DNA from 2 places in the Mesorhizobium quangtriensis genome. Region 2 is predicted to be linked to the other one. Evidence: riboswitches for the same ligand, from Rfam matches in the RefSeq annotation. Region 2 holds a riboswitch; the other holds the start of a gene.

Region 1 (8,652 bases), on a different contig from region 2:
AAGGCTTTGGCCCCAAGGCCGACGGCTTCGACCAGGTTCCCTTCGACGACATCGATGCCGTCGAGAAAATGATCGGCCCGCAGACGGCGGCCATCATGCTCGAGCCGGTGCAGGGCGAGGGCGGTATCCGCCCGTTCCCCGCGCAGTCGCTGCGCCGCCTGCGCGAACTGTGCGACAAGCATGGCCTCCTGCTGATCTTCGACGAGATCCAATGCGGCGTCGGCCGGACCGGCAAGTTTTTTGCGCATGAGTGGGCGGGCGTCACCCCTGATATTATGGCGGTCGCCAAGGGCATTGGCGGCGGCTTCCCGATGGCGGCGGTACTGGCCACCGAGAACGCGGCGAGCGGCATGGTGCCGGGCATCCACGGCACCACCTTCGGCGGCAGCCCGCTGGCGATGGCCGTCGGCAACGCCGTGCTCGACGTCATCCTTGCCGACGACTTTCTCGACGAGGTCAGCCGCAAGGCGCTCCTGCTCAAGCAGGGACTTGCCGGCATCGCCGACGAGTTCCCTGATGTCATCGAAGAGATCCGCGGCACGGGGCTCATGCTCGGCGTCAAGTGCAAGGTGCCGAACGCCACCTTCAACGCCGCGCTGCGCGAGCAGAAGCTGCTGGCGGTGCCGGCCGGCGACAATGTCGTGCGGCTGATCCCGGCGCTCAACATCACAGACGAGGACATCCGCGAGGGGCTGGAGCGCATCCGCGCCGGCGCTCGCGCGGTCTCGTCTCCCGTTTCGGCCTGAGCGGTTTCCAGATGTCAGCGATCCGTCATTTCACCGATCTTTCCGCGATTCCCGCAACCACTTTGCGCGGCATGCTCGACGACGCCGCCGCCCGCAAGGCGCGGCTCAAGGCGGGCGAGCGCTCCAGGCCGCTCGACGGCAAGGTGCTCGCCATGATCTTCGACAAGCCATCGACCCGCACGCGCGTTTCCTTCGATGTCGGCATGCGCCAGCTCGGCGGCGAGACCATCATGCTCACCGGCACCGAAATGCAGCTCGGCCGCTCCGAGACCATCGCCGACACCGCCAAGGTGCTGTCGCGTTACGTCGATGCCATCATGATCCGCACCACAGACCATGCGCGCCTGCTTGAACTGACGGAGCATGCCACGGTTCCCGTCATCAACGGACTGACCGATGACACGCATCCCTGCCAGATCATGGCCGACGTGCTGACCTTCGAGGAACATCGCGGCCCGGTCGCCGGCAAGACCTTCGCCTGGACCGGCGACGGCAACAACGTCCTGCATTCGCTGATGGAGGCGTCCGCGCGCTTCTCCTTCAACCTGCGCATCGCCACGCCGGAAGGCAGCGAGCCGCAGGAGCGCTATGTAGACTGGTCGCGCGCCAATGGCGGATCTGTGGAGCTTGGCCAGTCGGCCGAGGCGGCGGTTCGCGACGCAGACTGCGTCGTCACCGACTGCTGGGTGTCGATGAACCAGGAGCATCGCGCGCGCGGCCACAATGTGTTCGGCGCCTATCAGGTCAACGCCGCGCTGATGGCGAAGGCGAAGCCCGACGCGCTGTTCATGCATTGCCTGCCCGCGCACCGTGGCGAGGAGGTCACCGACGAGGTCATCGACGGACCGCATTCGGTGGTCTTCGACGAGGCCGAGAACCGCCTGCATGCGCAGAAGGCCGTGCTGGCGTGGTGTCTTGGCGCTTGATCGACCCCGCTTGAACATGCAGGCTGTGATGCCTATCTCCCGCGTATCCCCAAAGATCAGGGCGTAGTGCGCGTGCTTCCACGATGGCGGCATCCGCCGGCGCTGGAGACGTGTCATGTTGGAAACTGCGAACGTGCCCAATAACCAGAACGATGAGAGCAAGAGACTTGGCGACTTCGGCTTTGCCGGCGACGACCATGTCATCCCTTTCGAGGTCGGCCCGCTCGATGCGCGCGGCCGCGTGGTCGCGCTCGGGCCGCTGCTCGATTCGATCCTAGGGCGCCACGATTATCCCGAACCGGTCGCCCGCCTTCTCGCGGAAGCGGCGCTGGTCGCCGTGCTTCTCGGCTCGTCGCTGAAGTTCGAGGGCAAGTTCATCCTGCAGACCCGCACCGACGGTCCGGTCGACATGCTTGTCGCCGATTTCAGCACGCCAGGCTCGCTGCGCGCCTATGCGCGTTTCGACGCCGACCGGCTGGAGGCGCTTGTCGCGGCCGGCGAAACCGGCAGCGAGACGCTGCTCGGCAACGGCGTGCTGGCGCTTACCATAGACCAGGGCGAGTATACGCAGCGCTACCAGGGTATCGTCGAGCTGAACGGCACCACGTTGCAGGAGGCCGCGCATACCTATTTCCGCCAGTCGGAGCAGATCCCGACGGAGATCAGGTTGCAGGTTGCTCGGCTTGTGCGCCCTGGGCAGGGCGAGGTCTGGCGCGCAGGCGGGCTCATCGCGCAGTTCCTGCCGGAATCGCCCGAGCGCATGCGCACCGGCGATCTGCACGGCGGTGACGGCGCGCCCGATGTCGAGGAGCAGGTGGATGACGCCTGGCGCGAGGTGCAGGCGCTTGCCTCCACCATCGAGCCGGCCGAGCTGATCGACCCGACCATCGAGCCGGAGCGGCTGCTCTATCGCCTGTTCCACGAGCATGGCGTGCGCGTCTTCCCGGGCACGCCGGTCGCCGACGAATGCTCCTGCTCGCGCGAGCGCATTCGTGGCATCCTCGAGGGCTTTTCCGCCGAGGAAATCGTCGAGTCGACAGAAGACGGCAAGATATCCGTCGCCTGCGAATTCTGCTCGAAGTCCTACGAATTCGATGCGGCCGAATTCTTCAAGGCGAACTGATCTTCGCGATTGGCGTATCCTCTCCCCCGGGCAGGGGGAGAGGTGGCTCGGTCCTCAGGACTGAGACGCAGAGGGGATGCTTCACCCTGCCTCCCACTCAGCAAATTCCTTCATCAGCGCTTCATAGGCGTCCATCGGCGGCAGCGCCTCGTAGGAATGCACCGCGGCCGTTGTTGCCCACGCCAGCTTCTCGCTCGTCCACGTCTCCATGAACGGCGTCGACCAAGCCGCATCGTCCAGCATGGTGGGGCGCAGGTTCACGAACCAGTCGATGCCCTCCGGCCGCGTAAACATCCACGTCATGCACCAGCCGCAGAAATAGTGTTTTGACGCGCCGTGCAGACCGCCGATGACAGGCTCGCCCTCGGTCACCTCGAACCCGTCGGACGGGATCGCCGCGCTTAGCGAGAATGCGCTGGAGCTCATATTCTGGCAGCCCTTGCAATGGCACGCCATGGTGAGAAACGGCGGCTTCGTCACCTTGAGGCGCACACGGCCGCAGCGACAGCCGCCTTCCTTGTCGAGCGTCGAATCCGTCATAACATGTCCTCAGTTCAGGCTGCGTTTGCCGCTCGGCAGATCGAGTGAAAAGGCCGGGATGTCGATCTCGAACATCTCGCCCTTGCCGTTTTGCATCGTATAGCGTCCGACCATGAAGCCGGATGGCGTCGAAAGCGGGCAGCCTGAGGTGTACTGGTAGCTGTCGCCGGGGTCGAGCTCCGGCTGGTCGCCGACCACACCTTCGCCGCTCACTTCCTCGACGCGGCCACCCCCGTCCGTGATCTGCCAGTATCGTGCCAGCAGTTTCACCCATTCGTCCGACTGGTTGTCGATCGTGATGCGGTACGCCCAGACATAGCGGCTCTCCGCCGGCTCGGACTGGTCCTCGAGGTAGAACGGCTCTACGTTGACGGCGATGTTGCGCGTGACGGCGCTGTACATGAAGCGGCTCCGGGCGTGACGCAGGTCACATTTGTCAGTCTATCTGTCCGGCGAATGTGATTTTCGCAAGGCGATCTGACGCCGCAGGAGCTGGGAGCATGCTGCAGGAAGAGTTTCGCCGGCTTGCATTGACCTTCCCCGAGGCAGTGGTGTCAGGCCATTTCGACGTCACCGACTTTCGCGTGCGCGGCAAGATATTCGCCACTCTACGCGAGGCCGATGGCCGCGCGGTGCTCAAGCTGTCGCCGGACCAGCAGCAGCTTCTGATGGAAACCGCGCCCGCCCAGTTCGAACCCGTCAAGGGATCGTGGGGTCTGAAGGGTTGGACGCGTGTCGTCCTCGACCAAGCGGATGAAGCCACCGTCCGCAACGCGATGGGATTTGCTTGGAGGTCTGTCTCGCCGACTTTACGTTAACGGTGATGGAGTACGTGACGACTTGCTGTCTGGCGTGTCATCTGGGTGAGGTTGCGGTGGTATTACGTGGCGGTTTAGTCGTCTTGCCGCTGGTGCTGTTCACAGCGACCGGCGCTGTGGCCGACGACGATTGCGAAGACTTCTCAAAGTCTGGCCTTTTCTCCGAGGCCATCATTACCGACGAAGGACCGCGAGACACGCCTCCGGCTTCTCTGGACCCGGCATTCGACATTCGTATCGTCTATCCTACCGCCTACCTCACAAGGCCTGAATCTGCGCTCGATCAGCTTCGACGAAGCGCTGAAAGCTTCGTCATCACGCTTGATGGCACGCCTTCACCGATCGAGGAGCGAGTCACAAAAAGGCCAAACCTGTTTGGTGGCGATAACCCATCCGCCTTCCGCCTCTCTGTTCATGACCGCTATAATCTGGATAAGGTAATAGCAGTCATGACGCGAAGGATCCTTGGATTGCCTTGGTCGTTTGACATGCCGCCGCTGTCCACATCCCCCTATTCAACACAGGGATTGCTTGAAATTACGAATGAGAAAGACGCGCGGTGGCGCGACAAGCTCCTTCTCGTCTCGATCTCAGAGGGAGTGTTCAAGGACTATATTGAATGCGACGCATCTAATTTGCGTCCTCATCCACAATGCATGCATTACTTTGACTACAGGAATATCGATGTCACTATGTCGTATTCGATACGACTTATTCCGGAATGGTACACGATACGCGATTTAGCCAATCGGTTGTTGTCCTGCATCTATCGAGACGAAATACCAACACGAACTGATGGAAAACAGACGTGGGATTAAAGCCTGATTTTGCTTAGTCGTTTATCGCAATGTCGATACCGGCGATTGTATTGACAGCCGCTCTCCCTACCTCAGGGCGTCCAACGCCTCGCCCAAATCCGTGATCAGGTCGTCGGCATCCTCAAGCCCGACCGACAGGCGTAGCGTGCCGCCGCCGATGCCGAGTTCCGCCCGCGCTTCGTCGGTCAGGTTCTTGTGCGTGGTCGTGGCGGGATGCGTGATCAGGCTCTTGGCGTCGCCCAGATTGTTGGAGATCTTGATGACCTCCAGCCCGTTCTGCAGCGCAAATGCGCTCTTCTTGCCATCCTTCAGTTCGAGGCAGATCAGCGTCGAGCCGCCGCCCATCTGTTTCTTGACCAGCGCCGCCTGCGGGTGGTCGTCGCGGCCCGGATAGATGACGCGCGCGATCTCCGGCCGCCCGGCAAGAAAGTCTGCGATCTTGGCCGCGCTTTCCGTCTGCTGGCGCACGCGCACCGGCAGTGTCTCCAGTCCCTTCAGCAGCGTCCAGGCATTGAAGGGCGACAGGCTTGGGCCGGTGTGGCGGAAATAATCGTGCAGGTTCTTGTCGATCCACTCCTTGTCCGACAGCACGATGCCGCCGAGGCAGCGTCCCTGGCCATCGATATGCTTGGTCGCCGAATAGACGACGATGTGCGCGCCGAGTTCCAGCGGCTTCTGCTGCAGCGGCGTGGCAAACACATTGTCGACCACCACGCGCGCGCCGATCGAATTGGCGAGTGCTGCCACCGCGGCGATGTCGATCACCTCCAGCGTCGGGTTGGTCGGGCTCTCGAGGAAGAACAGCTTAGTGTTCGGGCGAACCGCCTTTTCCCAGTTGGCGATGTCGGTTCCGTCGACCAGCGTCGACTCGATGCCGTAGCGCGGGGCGAGCGTCTCGATCACCCACCGGCACGAACCGAACAGCGCGCGCGCCGCGACGATGTGGTCGCCGGCTTTTAGGCTGCACAGGATCGCGGCCGAAACGGCGGCCATGCCCGACGAGGTGGCGCGCGCGTCCTCCGCGCCCTCCAGCGCGCACATGCGCTTCTCGAACATGTCGACGGTCGGGTTGGCGTAGCGCGAATAGATGAAGCCGGGCTCTTCGCCCTTGAAGCGGGCTTCCGCCGCCTCGGCCGTCTGGTAGACGTAGCCCTGCGTCATGTAGATCGCTTCCGAAGTCTCGCCGTGCTGCGAGCGCAGGGTGCCGGAATGGACCATTTGCGTTGCGGGCTTCAATGTGTGCTTCTTGCCAGTCATCGACGTGCCTCAGATACAAAAAAACCGGCCGCGAAGTCGCAACCGGTCCATATGGCTCTCGCCCGACGGTCCTTTAGCGACTTGTTTAACGTGGCTGCAAGCCGACCGGCCAAATCACCACGGGATAACGAACCCTTAGACCCGCGCCCGGCTTGCGTCAATTCCGTCGATTGCTAAACCACTGGGCCAGCATTGCATGATGCTGCATGGAGATGAACCGCTTGCGCCAGACAGGCATCCTGCCCGACACAGATATCGCCGCGCTTTTTCAGTCCGGCGCGCTCGCGAGCCGTCGTCCGCTCGATCCCGACCAGATACAGCCGGCCAGCCTTGATCTCAGGCTTGGCGAAAAGGCATGGCGCGTGCGCGCCAGCTTCCTGCCGGGGCCGAACAGCAATGTCGCCGACAAGCTCGATCGCCTGCAACTCCACGAGATCGACCTTGCCAATGGCGCGGTACTTGAGACCGGCTGCGTCTATATCGTGCCGCTACTCGAGACGCTGAACCTACCGGCCGGCATCTCCGCTTCGGCCAATCCGAAAAGCTCGACCGGCCGGCTCGACATCTTCACGCGCGTCATGACCGACCATGGCCGGGAGTTTGACAAGATCGCGCCGGGCTACACCGGGCCGCTCTATCTCGAAGTCAGTCCACGCACCTTCCCGATCGTCGTGCGCGCCGGCTCGCGCCTGTCGCAGATACGTTTCCGCACCGGCAACGCCCTGCTGTCGGAAGGCGAACTCGAAATCCTCCATCGCGCCGAGACGCTTGTCGCGACAGATCCGCCCAACATTTCCGGCGGCGGCATCGCGCTCTCCATCGACCTCAGCGGCGAGCGAGGCGCGCTGATCGGCTATCGCGGCAAGCACCACACCGGGCTGGTTGATGTCGACAAGCGCGCTGCGCACCACGTGCTCGATTTCTGGGAACCGCTCTACGCCCACGGGGCGCCGGAACTCGTGCTGGACCCGGACGAGTTCTACATCCTCGTCAGCAACGAAGCCGTCCACGTCCCGCCGCTCTACGCCGCCGAGATGACACCCTACGACCCGCTGGTCGGCGAATTCCGCGTGCACTATGCAGGCTTCTTCGACCCAGGCTTCGGCCATTCGGCCGCCGGCGGTACGGGCAGCCGCGCGGTGCTGGAAGTGCGCAGCCACGAGGTGCCCTTCATCCTCGAACACGGCCAGATCGTCGGCCGTCTTGTATACGAGCATATGCTGGATCGCCCGAAGGCGCTTTACGGGACTGACCTCGGCTCCAACTACCAGGCGCAGGGCCTGAAGCTGTCGAAGCACTTCCGGGGCCCCGATTGAAGACAAGTGGCTCGCCATCGCAGGGCAGCAGTTATGATATCGTAAGGTTGGTCTGGAGCGGGTAGCGGGAATCGAACCCGCACAGCTAGCTTGGGAAGCTAGAGCGCTACCACTACACCATACCCGCGCTGGCGACTGAGTATCACGGCCGGCAAGGGGTGCGCAATCGGGGTCGTTTCGCCGAATGAGGACATCAGCTTGGAAGTGACCCGTTCATGATGTCCCCGATTGCAGAAAGGCGCGGCGTCGGTGATCTGCTGTTTTTCCTGGTGGCGATCGTCGTCGGGCTGATAACCGGCTTCCTCGGCACCGCCCTGCGGTTCGGCGATGAAAATGCGCATGTCTGGCCCGACTTCGTCTCCGGACTAACAGGCGATCAAACGGCGCTTCACCTCCTCGTCGTCGGGCTGACGACCGCGCTCATGGTCGTCGCCGCTGTATGGCTGGTCAGGGCTTTCGCGCCGGAAGCGGCCGGCTCCGGCATCCAGGAGATCGAAGGAGCGATGGCGGACGAACGCGAAATCCACTGGGCGCGCATTCTGCCGGTCAAGTTCTTCGGCGGCTTGCTGGCGCTGGGCTCCGGCCTGGTGGTGGGCAGGGAAGGGCCGACCATGCATATCGGCGCGGCGGTCGCGAAGGCCGTGTCGGGCTGGTTCAAGTTTTCGCGGCTTGATCTGCATGCGCTGCTCGCTGCTGGTGCGGGAGCCGGTCTGGCCGCTGCGTTCAACGCGCCGCTGGCAGGAGTGCTGTTCGTCCTGGAGGAAACCCGCAAACAGTTCCCGCACAGTTTTCGCAGCTACTCGGCCGTCATTCTGGCAACCGTGGCCAGCGTCACCCTGAGCAGCATCATCGCCGGCGGCGAGCCGTTGATGACGATGGACTCGTCGGCGATTCCGCTGTCCATGCTACCGGCTTTTGCAGGACTGGGAGTTGTCCTCGGGCTGGCGGGCACGGCTTTCAACACGTCTCTCGTCTGGTCGCTCGACCGCGCGCAGGCTCTCGGCCAAAGGTTTTCTTTCTATCTGCTGCCGGCAATCGCCGGTTTTGCCGTCGGAACCCTGCTCGTGTTGTTTCCGGACGCCACCCGCGGCGGCGAAACCCTGTCGGT
Region 2 (8,652 bases):
GCCACAAAAGGCAGATACGCTATAGTGCGAGACATTTTTTTATCCTGGGTAATGGAACCAGCCGGGCGTCACCGCCCTCGGAAATACCGATCAGGCAGCCTGTTCGGCTACCTTCTTGGCGATCTGCTTCTTCAACAGCTTGGCGCGCTGCGACAGCTCAGCCGCGTCTGCCTTGGCCAGGAAGGCGTCGAGGCCACCGCGATGCTCGACCGAACGCAGGGCGTTGGCCGAAATGCGCAGGCGCACGTTCTGGTTCAGCGCTTCAGAGATTAGCGTCACGTTGACGAGATTCGGCAGGAAGCGGCGCTTCGTCTTATTGTTGGCGTGGCTCACATTGTTGCCGGTCAGGACGGCCTTGCCGGTCAGTTCGCACATGCGGGACATATTACTTACCTTCGGGTCTTCAACGGCAACCTGACAGCGCACCGGAATATTGGCGCGCAGTGCTGCAGGCGGCCTTATGGAAAAGTTGGCGTTCCATAGTGGCATTTGCCGACGGCGTCAAGCAGCGCGGACAGGCAGTGTCGGACGGTCTTCTTTCACAGAATGGCCGGATTTCAAGCACTATTGTCGGAAAAGCGGGTTTGGTCACCCGCAGTGAATACGAATAGGTCCGATCCTGCCAGCGTTTCCCACACTCCGCATCCTTACGATCAGCGCCGCCGTTCTTGCCTCATCAGGGGTTGCCACGCGTGCCGATACGCCAGGCTATCGCGGCGAGTTCTCGATCTCCTTCCTCGGCCTGCCGGTCGCGCGCATTGATTTCGACAGCCGCATGGAGGGCGACGGATACCGTGTCGAAGGCAAGGTTGAAAGCGCAGGTATTGGCGCATTCTTCTACGACACCCAAGGCACGCTGACCGCGACCGGGCGCGTAGGCGACCGCATCGAAGCCGAGAGTTTCCGTGCGCAGTACAGCTATGACGGCAAGCCGACGCTGGTCGATATCCGGTTCGCCGGCGGAAACGTGGTCAAGGTCGTGAACGAGCCGCCGCTCAAGAAGCGCGGCAGCGACTGGGTGCCAATACCGCCCGAAGACTTGAAGTCGGTCGTCGATCCGCTGGCCGCCAGCCTCGTCAAGGCGGACCGGCTGGACGACGTCTGCAAGGGTAGTTCGCGCATGTTCGACGGTGAACTGCGCGCCGACCTTACGCTTTCCTTCGTCAGCACAGGCACGATTTCCGTCGAGGGCTTCGAGGGCCCGACCGTCACCTGCCGCCTGAAATTCACCCCTTCTTCCGGCTATCGCAACGGTCGTCGGTCGCTCGAATATCTCAAGACCAAGAGCCGGATCATGGTGACATTTGCCCAGATCGGCGAAACCGGAATATACGCGCCCATCCACGCCACGATCGGAACGCAGATCGGCACGATCACGGTTAGGGCGCGGCGTTTCGAAGCTACCAAGGCGTCCTGAGCCCCGTCTCGCGCCGGAGAAGACCATGGCGCGTGCAACACTCATCGGCTTTTCGGCGATCGCCATGTGGGCGCTGCTGGCGCTCCTCACCGATGCGTCTGGCCAGGTGCCGCCGTTCCTGCTTGCCGCCATTACCTTCGCCATAGGCACCGCAGTCGGGCTCGTCGCCCGGCTTTTCATGCCGGCGCCGGAAAAGCCCGCTAAAATTCCGTTCCAGGTCTGGATCATCGGCATCGGCGGCCTGTTCGGCTACCACTTCTTTTATTTCACGGCACTGCGCAATGCGCCGGCGGTGGAAGCCAGCTTGATTGCCTATCTGTGGCCGCTCTTCATAGTGCTCGGGTCTGCGCTGATGCCCGGCGAGCGGCTGCGCTGGTATCATGTCGGCGGCGCGCTTCTCGGGCTTGCCGGGACCGTTCTGATCGTCACGCGCGGCGGCGGCGTTGCCTTCGAGAGCCGCTACGCTTTTGGCTACGCGATGGCTGGCGTCTGCGCCTTCCTCTGGTCGGGTTATTCGCTGCTGTCGCGCCGGTTTCCGGCCGTTCCGACCAGCATCGTGACATGGTTCTGCGCCGCCACCTCGGCACTTTCCCTGCTCTGCCACCTTCTGCTGGAAGAAACCGTGCTGCCGGCCACGTCCGGGCAGTGGCTGGCGGTCATCGGGCTGGGGTTGATGCCGGTCGGCGCTGCCTTCTATGCCTGGGATATCGGCGTGAAGCGCGGCAACATCCAGGTCCTCGGCGCTGCAAGCTACGCCGCGCCGCTGTTATCGACGCTGATCCTGATTGCCGCGGGCGTCGCCGAGCCGTCGCTCAGGATTCTCGCCGCCTGCCTGCTGATCACCGCCGGCGCGGTGCTGGCGGCGAAGTCGATGATCTTCGGCCACAAGTCCAATCGTTAGCCAGCGTGACTATCCGCGCGGCGGCTGCCAGTCTGCCGGCGCCATCTCGAACTGCGCGAAATCGAAGCCGGGCGCCACGGTGCAGCCGACCAGCGTCCACTCGCCGAGGCTGCGCGCCGTCTGCCAGCAGCCGGCCGGGACGACGACCTGCGGCCTTTCTCCCAGATTGATATCAGTGCCCAGAATGGCCGGAACCTCCCGGCTATGCTGGTCGAGGAAAAGGATTTCGATCGGCGCGCCTGCGTAGAAGTGCCAGACCTCGGCCGCGTCCTTCACCCGATGCCAGGCCGAGACATCGCCTTCCTCAAGTAGGAAATAGATCGCCGTGGAATGGCCGCGTCCACCGGTCCTCTCATTGTCGCGAAACGTCTCGACATACCAGCCGCCCTCGGGGTGGCGGCTCATGCCAAGAGCGGCGATGATGTCGGCAGCGTTCAAAAGACGTCCTTGCGTTTGCGGATTTCGGCAAAGACTTCCTCGTCGGAAGCCTTTTCCATGCCGAGATTCTTGCGGATCGCCGGATCATGCCAGCGCAGGAACGGGTTCGTCGCCAGTTCCTCGGCCAGCGTCGTCGGCAATGTCGGCTTGCCGTCGGCTCGCAGCTTTTCGACCTTGGCCGCGCGTTCCTTCAGCGCCGAATTGGTCGGATCGACTGTTAGCGCGAACCGCGCATTGGAAAGCGTGTACTCGTGGCCGCAATAGAGCTTAGTCGCTGCCGGCAGCGCGACGAGCTTGGTCAGCGAGTGGAACATCACGGGAGCTGGCTTTTCCAGCAGCCTGCCGCAACCCATGGCGAAAATCGTGTCGGCCACGAAGGCGACATGCGATTTCGGCAGGTAGTAGCAGATGTGCCCCGCCGTATGTCCGGGCGTCTCGATCACCTCGACCGGTTGGCCGGCAAATTCAAGCTTCGATCCCTCGACAAGCTCGACGTCGATACCGGGAATCTTCGAAGCTTCCCCCTTCGGTCCGACGATCTTGAGCCCGAAGCGCTGCTTCAGCGCGAGGTTGGCCTCGACATGGTCCTGGTGGTGGTGCGTCGTCATGATCATTGTCGGCGTCCAGCCGGTGCGCTCCACAGCCGCCAGGATGGCATGTTCCTCGGGCGCGTCAATCAGCGCCGTCTCGCCACTCCTGGGGTCATGGATGAGGACACCGAAATTGTCCTCGCGGCACATGAACTGGTCGATCTGCAATGTCATATCGTCAACTCCAATCGTCGCGCGGAACATAGGGCCGCGCGCCCCCGCTGTCATCACATCGGCGAGACGTGGCTTCATTATTTCCCGATCAGACGTTACGATCCGGGCATGAATTCGGACATAGTCGACCTGCGGTCCTTTTATTCATCGCTGCTCGGGCGTCTGGCCGACCGGGCTATCGCTATGGCGCTTTCCTCGATCTGGACCAAACTCCCCAACGAGCGGCTTGTGGGTCTCGGCTATGCGCTGCCCTGGCTCGACCGCTTCGGTACGGATTGCGAACGTGTCTTCGCCTTCATGCCGGCGACGCAGGGGGCTGTCGTCTGGCCGGCGGGAGGGCCATCGGCGACGGCTCTCGTCTTCGACGAGGAGCTGCCGCTGGTCGATTCATCCATCGACCGCATGCTGCTGGTGCATTCGCTGGAACATGCCGAAAGCCCGCGCGAGACGCTGAAGGAAGTGTGGCGGGTATTATCGCCCAACGGCCGAATCGTCATCGTCGTGCCCAACCGGCGTGGGGTCTGGGCGCGTTTCGAGCATACGCCGTTCGGCACAGGGCGGCCCTTTTCCCGCACCCAGTTGAACGAATTGCTGCGTGAGGCGAACTTCACGCCGTCGGCATGGTCGGAGGCCCTGCTGTTTCCGCCCTCAAAGAAGCGTTTCATGATGCGCTTCCACAATATCCTCGAGCGCACTGGCCGGCGGCTGTGGCCGATCTTCTCGGGGGTCATCATAGTCGAGGCGCAGAAGCGGCTCTATCAGGGCGTGCCCGTTGCAAAGCGTGCTTCGCGCCGCGTGTTCGTGCCGGTGCTCTCGCCGCAGGGTGCGACAAGCCTCGGCATAGGCCTCGCGCCGCACGCCTCGACCGCCGACAAGGCGGCGATCGAGGGCTGAAATACGTCAGGCCGTCAACTTCTGGACCTTGGAGACGCCGACCTTGCCGAGCTCGAAGGACGTGGTCTGATAGACCCGGTTGATCCAGTTGCCGAACAGCAGATGGGCGTGCGAACGCCAGCGATTGAGCGGCGGCCGGCCGGGGTCGTTGTTCGGGTAGTATTCGTGCGGCACATCGATAGGCACGCCGGCTGCGACATCGCGATCGTATTCTTCCTTCAGCGAGGTGGAATCGTACTCGATATGGTTGAACATGTAGAGCCGGTTGCCCATCAGTTCCGACAGCAAGCCAGGCCCCGTCACGTCCGATTCCATCAGGATTTCCAGCCCGGATTCCGTTGGGATATCGGCGCTGCGCACCTCCGTCCAGCGCGAAACCGGAATGGCGAAATCGTCCGAGAAACCGGCGAGATATGGCGAGGCCGGCACGTTGTTGCCGTGCCGGTAGACCCCAAAGGCCTTCTTCTCCAGCGTGTATTTCGGTACGCGATGGAAGTGCCAGGCCGCCGCCATTGCTCCCCAGCAGATAAAGAAGGAGGAATGGACGTTGGTGGTAGTCCAGTCGAGGATCTGCTCGAGTTCCTTCCAGTAGTCCACCTGCTCGAACGGCAGCAGCTCGATCGGCGCGCCGGTGATGATGAAGCCGTCGAACTTGCGGTCCTTCACCTCGTCCCACGTCTGGTAGAAGGAGATAAGGTGGTCTTCCGACGTGTTCTTGGACTTGTGGTGGCCGACGCGCACAAGCGTCAGTTCGACCTGCAGGGGCGTCGCGCCCATCAGGCGGGCGAACTGCGTCTCCGTGCGGATCTTGTTCGGCATCAAGTTGAGCAGGCCGATCTGCAGGGGGCGGATATCCTGGCGGCGCGCAGTGCGCTCATCCATGATGGACACGCCCTCGCGCACGAGTATCTCGCGGGCGGGAAGCTGATCTGGAATCTTGATCGGCATGAGCCATCTCCGAAACAAAAAGACCGGCGGCGAAATCGCGGCCGGTCCCAACGGACTTTTGTTGCGAACGGCCCTTTAGCTACTTGTTTAACGTGGCTGCAAGCCGACCGGCCAAATCACCACGGATCGGGTCTCACATAGTCCTGCGCCGGCAAGGCGTCAATGGGGCCGGGTGAACCCCTCGACATTGCGGGCTCACGCCTGTATTGCGCTGCAACCCCGATTTCTGGGCATTTCCGGACGAATATCATGACCAAGGCAGCCGATCTTTCCCGTCCACAGCCGCGCGCCGGCGTCATGGACATCGAGGCCTATGTGCCCGGCAAGAGCGGCGCGCCGGGCGCCGTCAAGGTTCACAAGCTGTCTTCGAATGAGAATCCGCTCGGCTCCTCGCCGAAGGCCATCGAGGCGGTGCGCGACGTGGCCGCCCGGCTGGAATTCTACCCTGACGGCTCGGCTACGCGGCTGCGCGAGACGATCGCCGAGGCGCACGGGCTGAACCCCGCCAACATCATCTGCTCCAACGGCTCGGACGAAATCCTCGGCCTGCTGGCGCAGACCTACCTGTCCGCAGGCGACGAGGCGATCATCACCGAGCACGGTTTCCTGGTCTACAAGATCTACATCCAGGCCGCCGGCGGCGTGCCGGTCACCGTGCGTGAGGTCGAGGAGCGCGCGGACGTCGATGCCATCCTCGCGGCGGTGACGGCCAAGACGAAGATCGTCTTCATTGCCAACCCCAACAACCCGACCGGGACGTATCTGCCGTTCGAGGAAATCCGCCGCCTGCATGCAGGCCTGCCCAAGCATGTCCTGCTCGTGCTCGACGCGGCCTACGCGGAATATGTCCGCCGCAACGACTATGAAGCCGGTGTCGAGCTTGTCGGCAATTCGCAGAATGTCGTGATGACACGCACGTTCTCGAAGATCCATGGCCTCGGCGGCGTGCGGCTGGGCTGGATGTACGGCCCGTCGCACATCATCGACGCCATAAACCGCATGCGGGGTCCCTTCAATGTCAACGCCACGGCGATCGAGGCCGGCGTCGCGGCGCTGAGGGACCGCTCGCATGTCGAGCGCACCATCGAGCACAACGACCGCTGGTTGGCCTGGCTGTCGGAAGAACTGCCGAAGCTCGGCCTGCGTGTCACGCCGTCCGTCGGCAATTTCATCCTTGTCCACTTCCCCGACGAGAAGCACTCGGCCGCGAAGGCCGATGCCTGGCTCTCCGAACGTGGCTATATCCTGCGCCGTGTGGCGGCCTACGGCTTCCCCAACGCATTGCGAATGACCGTCGGCACCGAGGAGGCCAATCGCGGCGTCGTCGCAGCATTGGCCGAATTTTTGAGAAGCTGACGCCATGACCGGATCGTCATCGGAACCCATGTTCGAGAAGGTCGCGCTTGTCGGCATAGGCCTGATCGGCTCGTCGCTGGCGCGCGTCGTGCGTCGCGAGAACCTCGCCCGCCACATCGCCATCTCGACGCGCAGCGAAAAGACGTTGGCCCGCGCCGAGGAACTCGGCCTCGGGGACAGCTATTCGACCGATCCGGCCAAGGCGGTCGCGGATGCCGATCTCGTCATCGTCTCGGTGCCGGTCGGTTCGTCCGGCGAAGTCGCGAAGGAAATCGCGCCCGCACTGAAGAAGGGCGCGATCCTCACCGATGTCGGCTCGACGAAATCCTCCGTCATCGCGCAGATGTCGCCGCATGTGCCCGAGGGCGTGCATTTCATCCCGGGCCACCCTCTGGCGGGTACGGAAAAGTCTGGCCCGGACGCCGGCTTCGCCGAGCTGTTCGAAAACCGCTGGTGCATCTTCACGCCGCTGCCCGGCACGGATCCTGACGCACTGGAAAAGCTCTCCGAGTTCTGGCGGCGTTGCGGCTCCAACATCGACACGATGGACCCCGAACATCACGACCGGACGCTCGCCATCGTCTCGCACCTGCCGCACATCATCGCCTACAACATAGTCGGAACGGCGGACGATCTGGAGACGGTGACCAAGTCGGAAGTCATCAAGTACTCCGCCTCCGGTTTTCGCGATTTCACCCGTCTCGCCGCATCCGATCCGACCATGTGGCGAGACGTCTGCCTGCACAATCGCGACGCGATCCTCGAAATGCTGGCGCGCTTCTCGGAAGACCTGGCATCGCTGCAGCGCGCGATCCGCTGGGGCGAGGGCGACAAGCTGTTCGAGCTGTTCAGCCGCACACGGGCGATCCGCCGCTCCATCATCGAGGCAGGCCAGGATATCGACGTGCCGGACTTCGGCCGCCAGGCGGTCGAGCATCCGAAGAACTGACCTGGACCGGCCTCAGAAGGCCGGTATGTTGCCGAGCGTGAAGAAGGCGAGCTTCGCCTCGCCGCGCTGGATGCGCAGGGGCAACGAGGGGTTGTTGCCCATGAAGGTCAACGCCGAGGCGACGTTGTTGATCTCGCGACGCTTCTCCGGAAACGCCTCTGCTACGGCGGTCGAAAGGTTCTGCGGGTCGCGCACCGTGACCCGCAGGTCAGCATCGAGCAGGCCGTCTTCTGCGACCGAGAAATTCCCGGTAACGGTGAAGCCGCCATTCTCGCCGATGTTCAGCGTGGCATTGCGGATGACGCCGGAACGTCCGCGCAGATCCTCCGGGCGCAGGCCGCGAAGCGTGACGCCGTCGGCGATGGTCAGGTCATACTCGCCGGAGAATGTCGGCAATGTGCGCCCGTCCGCAATCGTGCGGTCAACAGTAAGACCGCGGAAGCTGCTGGCGACGTCGAGATCCTGTGCATTCGGCCGCATATGCGCCTCGAAGGTGTCGATAGTCGCAAGCGGAGCCCCAGTTGCGGACGTGGCAGCAAGTTGACCACCCTCGATCGAAATGCGTTCCGGCAGGGGTCTCGCCCAGCGAACGCTGGCCCTCAGCTTCTGCCAGTCGAGGTTCACTTGTCCGCTACCGGGCGTGGCGATTGTCGCGGGCCCGTCGAGTTCGGCGATGAAATGCCGGGGATCGTAGATTTGCCCTGCTGTCCGCAGGTTGCCGGCGGTGAGGCCGACGGCTTCCGGCACATTCGCATAGGCCACCCGGTCGCAGTATATGCCGAGCCGGAAGGGGAAGCCACGCGCGACGGGGTTTTCGCATTCGACGGTCACGCCATCGTGGTTCATTTCCGCGATCGTCTGTTCGGTGCGATTGACCACGCCGCCTGCCAGCCAGTACCAGCCTGCGCTGTAGCCCGCGATCAGCACGATCACGAAGATGGCGAGCCAGATGATTCGGCGACCGTAGTTCGGCGTCCTTTCTGCG

Evidence for each region. Region 2 has a riboswitch for S-adenosylmethionine ahead of ABMA32_RS22140 (homoserine O-succinyltransferase). Riboswitches for the same ligand answer to the same signal wherever they lie in the genome.
Region 1: linked by a shared signal. The riboswitch ahead of ABMA32_RS06170 (O-succinylhomoserine sulfhydrylase) and the one ahead of ABMA32_RS22140 (homoserine O-succinyltransferase) in region 2 are both predicted to bind S-adenosylmethionine.

The regions. Positions count from the first base shown of each region.
Region 1 is NZ_JBEBMF010000001.1:1,258,948-1,267,599, forward strand. It holds gene ABMA32_RS06135 (aspartate aminotransferase family protein) at 1-746, shown strand, start outside; gene argF (ornithine carbamoyltransferase) at 758-1,672, shown strand; gene ABMA32_RS06145 (Hsp33 family molecular chaperone) at 1,788-2,795, shown strand; gene ABMA32_RS06150 (GFA family protein) at 2,877-3,335, opposite strand; gene apaG (Co2+/Mg2+ efflux protein ApaG) at 3,345-3,737, opposite strand; gene ABMA32_RS06160 (MmcQ/YjbR family DNA-binding protein) at 3,836-4,153, shown strand; gene ABMA32_RS06165 (hypothetical protein) at 4,159-4,971, shown strand; gene ABMA32_RS06170 (O-succinylhomoserine sulfhydrylase) at 5,038-6,228, opposite strand; SAM riboswitch at 6,282-6,359, opposite strand; gene ABMA32_RS06175 (2'-deoxycytidine 5'-triphosphate deaminase) at 6,441-7,544, shown strand; tRNA gene ABMA32_RS06180 (tRNA-Gly) at 7,598-7,671, opposite strand; gene clcA (H(+)/Cl(-) exchange transporter ClcA) at 7,760-8,652, shown strand, end outside.
Region 2 is NZ_JBEBMF010000004.1:535,040-543,691, reverse strand. It holds gene ABMA32_RS22175 (queuosine precursor transporter) at 1-35, opposite strand, end outside; gene rpmB (50S ribosomal protein L28) at 91-384, opposite strand; gene ABMA32_RS22165 (DUF3108 domain-containing protein) at 602-1,417, shown strand; gene yddG (aromatic amino acid exporter YddG) at 1,443-2,318, shown strand; gene ABMA32_RS22155 (cupin domain-containing protein) at 2,328-2,756, opposite strand; gene gloB (hydroxyacylglutathione hydrolase) at 2,753-3,520, opposite strand; gene ABMA32_RS22145 (class I SAM-dependent methyltransferase) at 3,629-4,414, shown strand; gene ABMA32_RS22140 (homoserine O-succinyltransferase) at 4,421-5,362, opposite strand; SAM riboswitch at 5,418-5,495, opposite strand; gene hisC (histidinol-phosphate transaminase) at 5,612-6,718, shown strand; gene ABMA32_RS22130 (prephenate/arogenate dehydrogenase family protein) at 6,747-7,667, shown strand; gene ABMA32_RS22125 (DUF2125 domain-containing protein) at 7,680-8,652, opposite strand, start outside.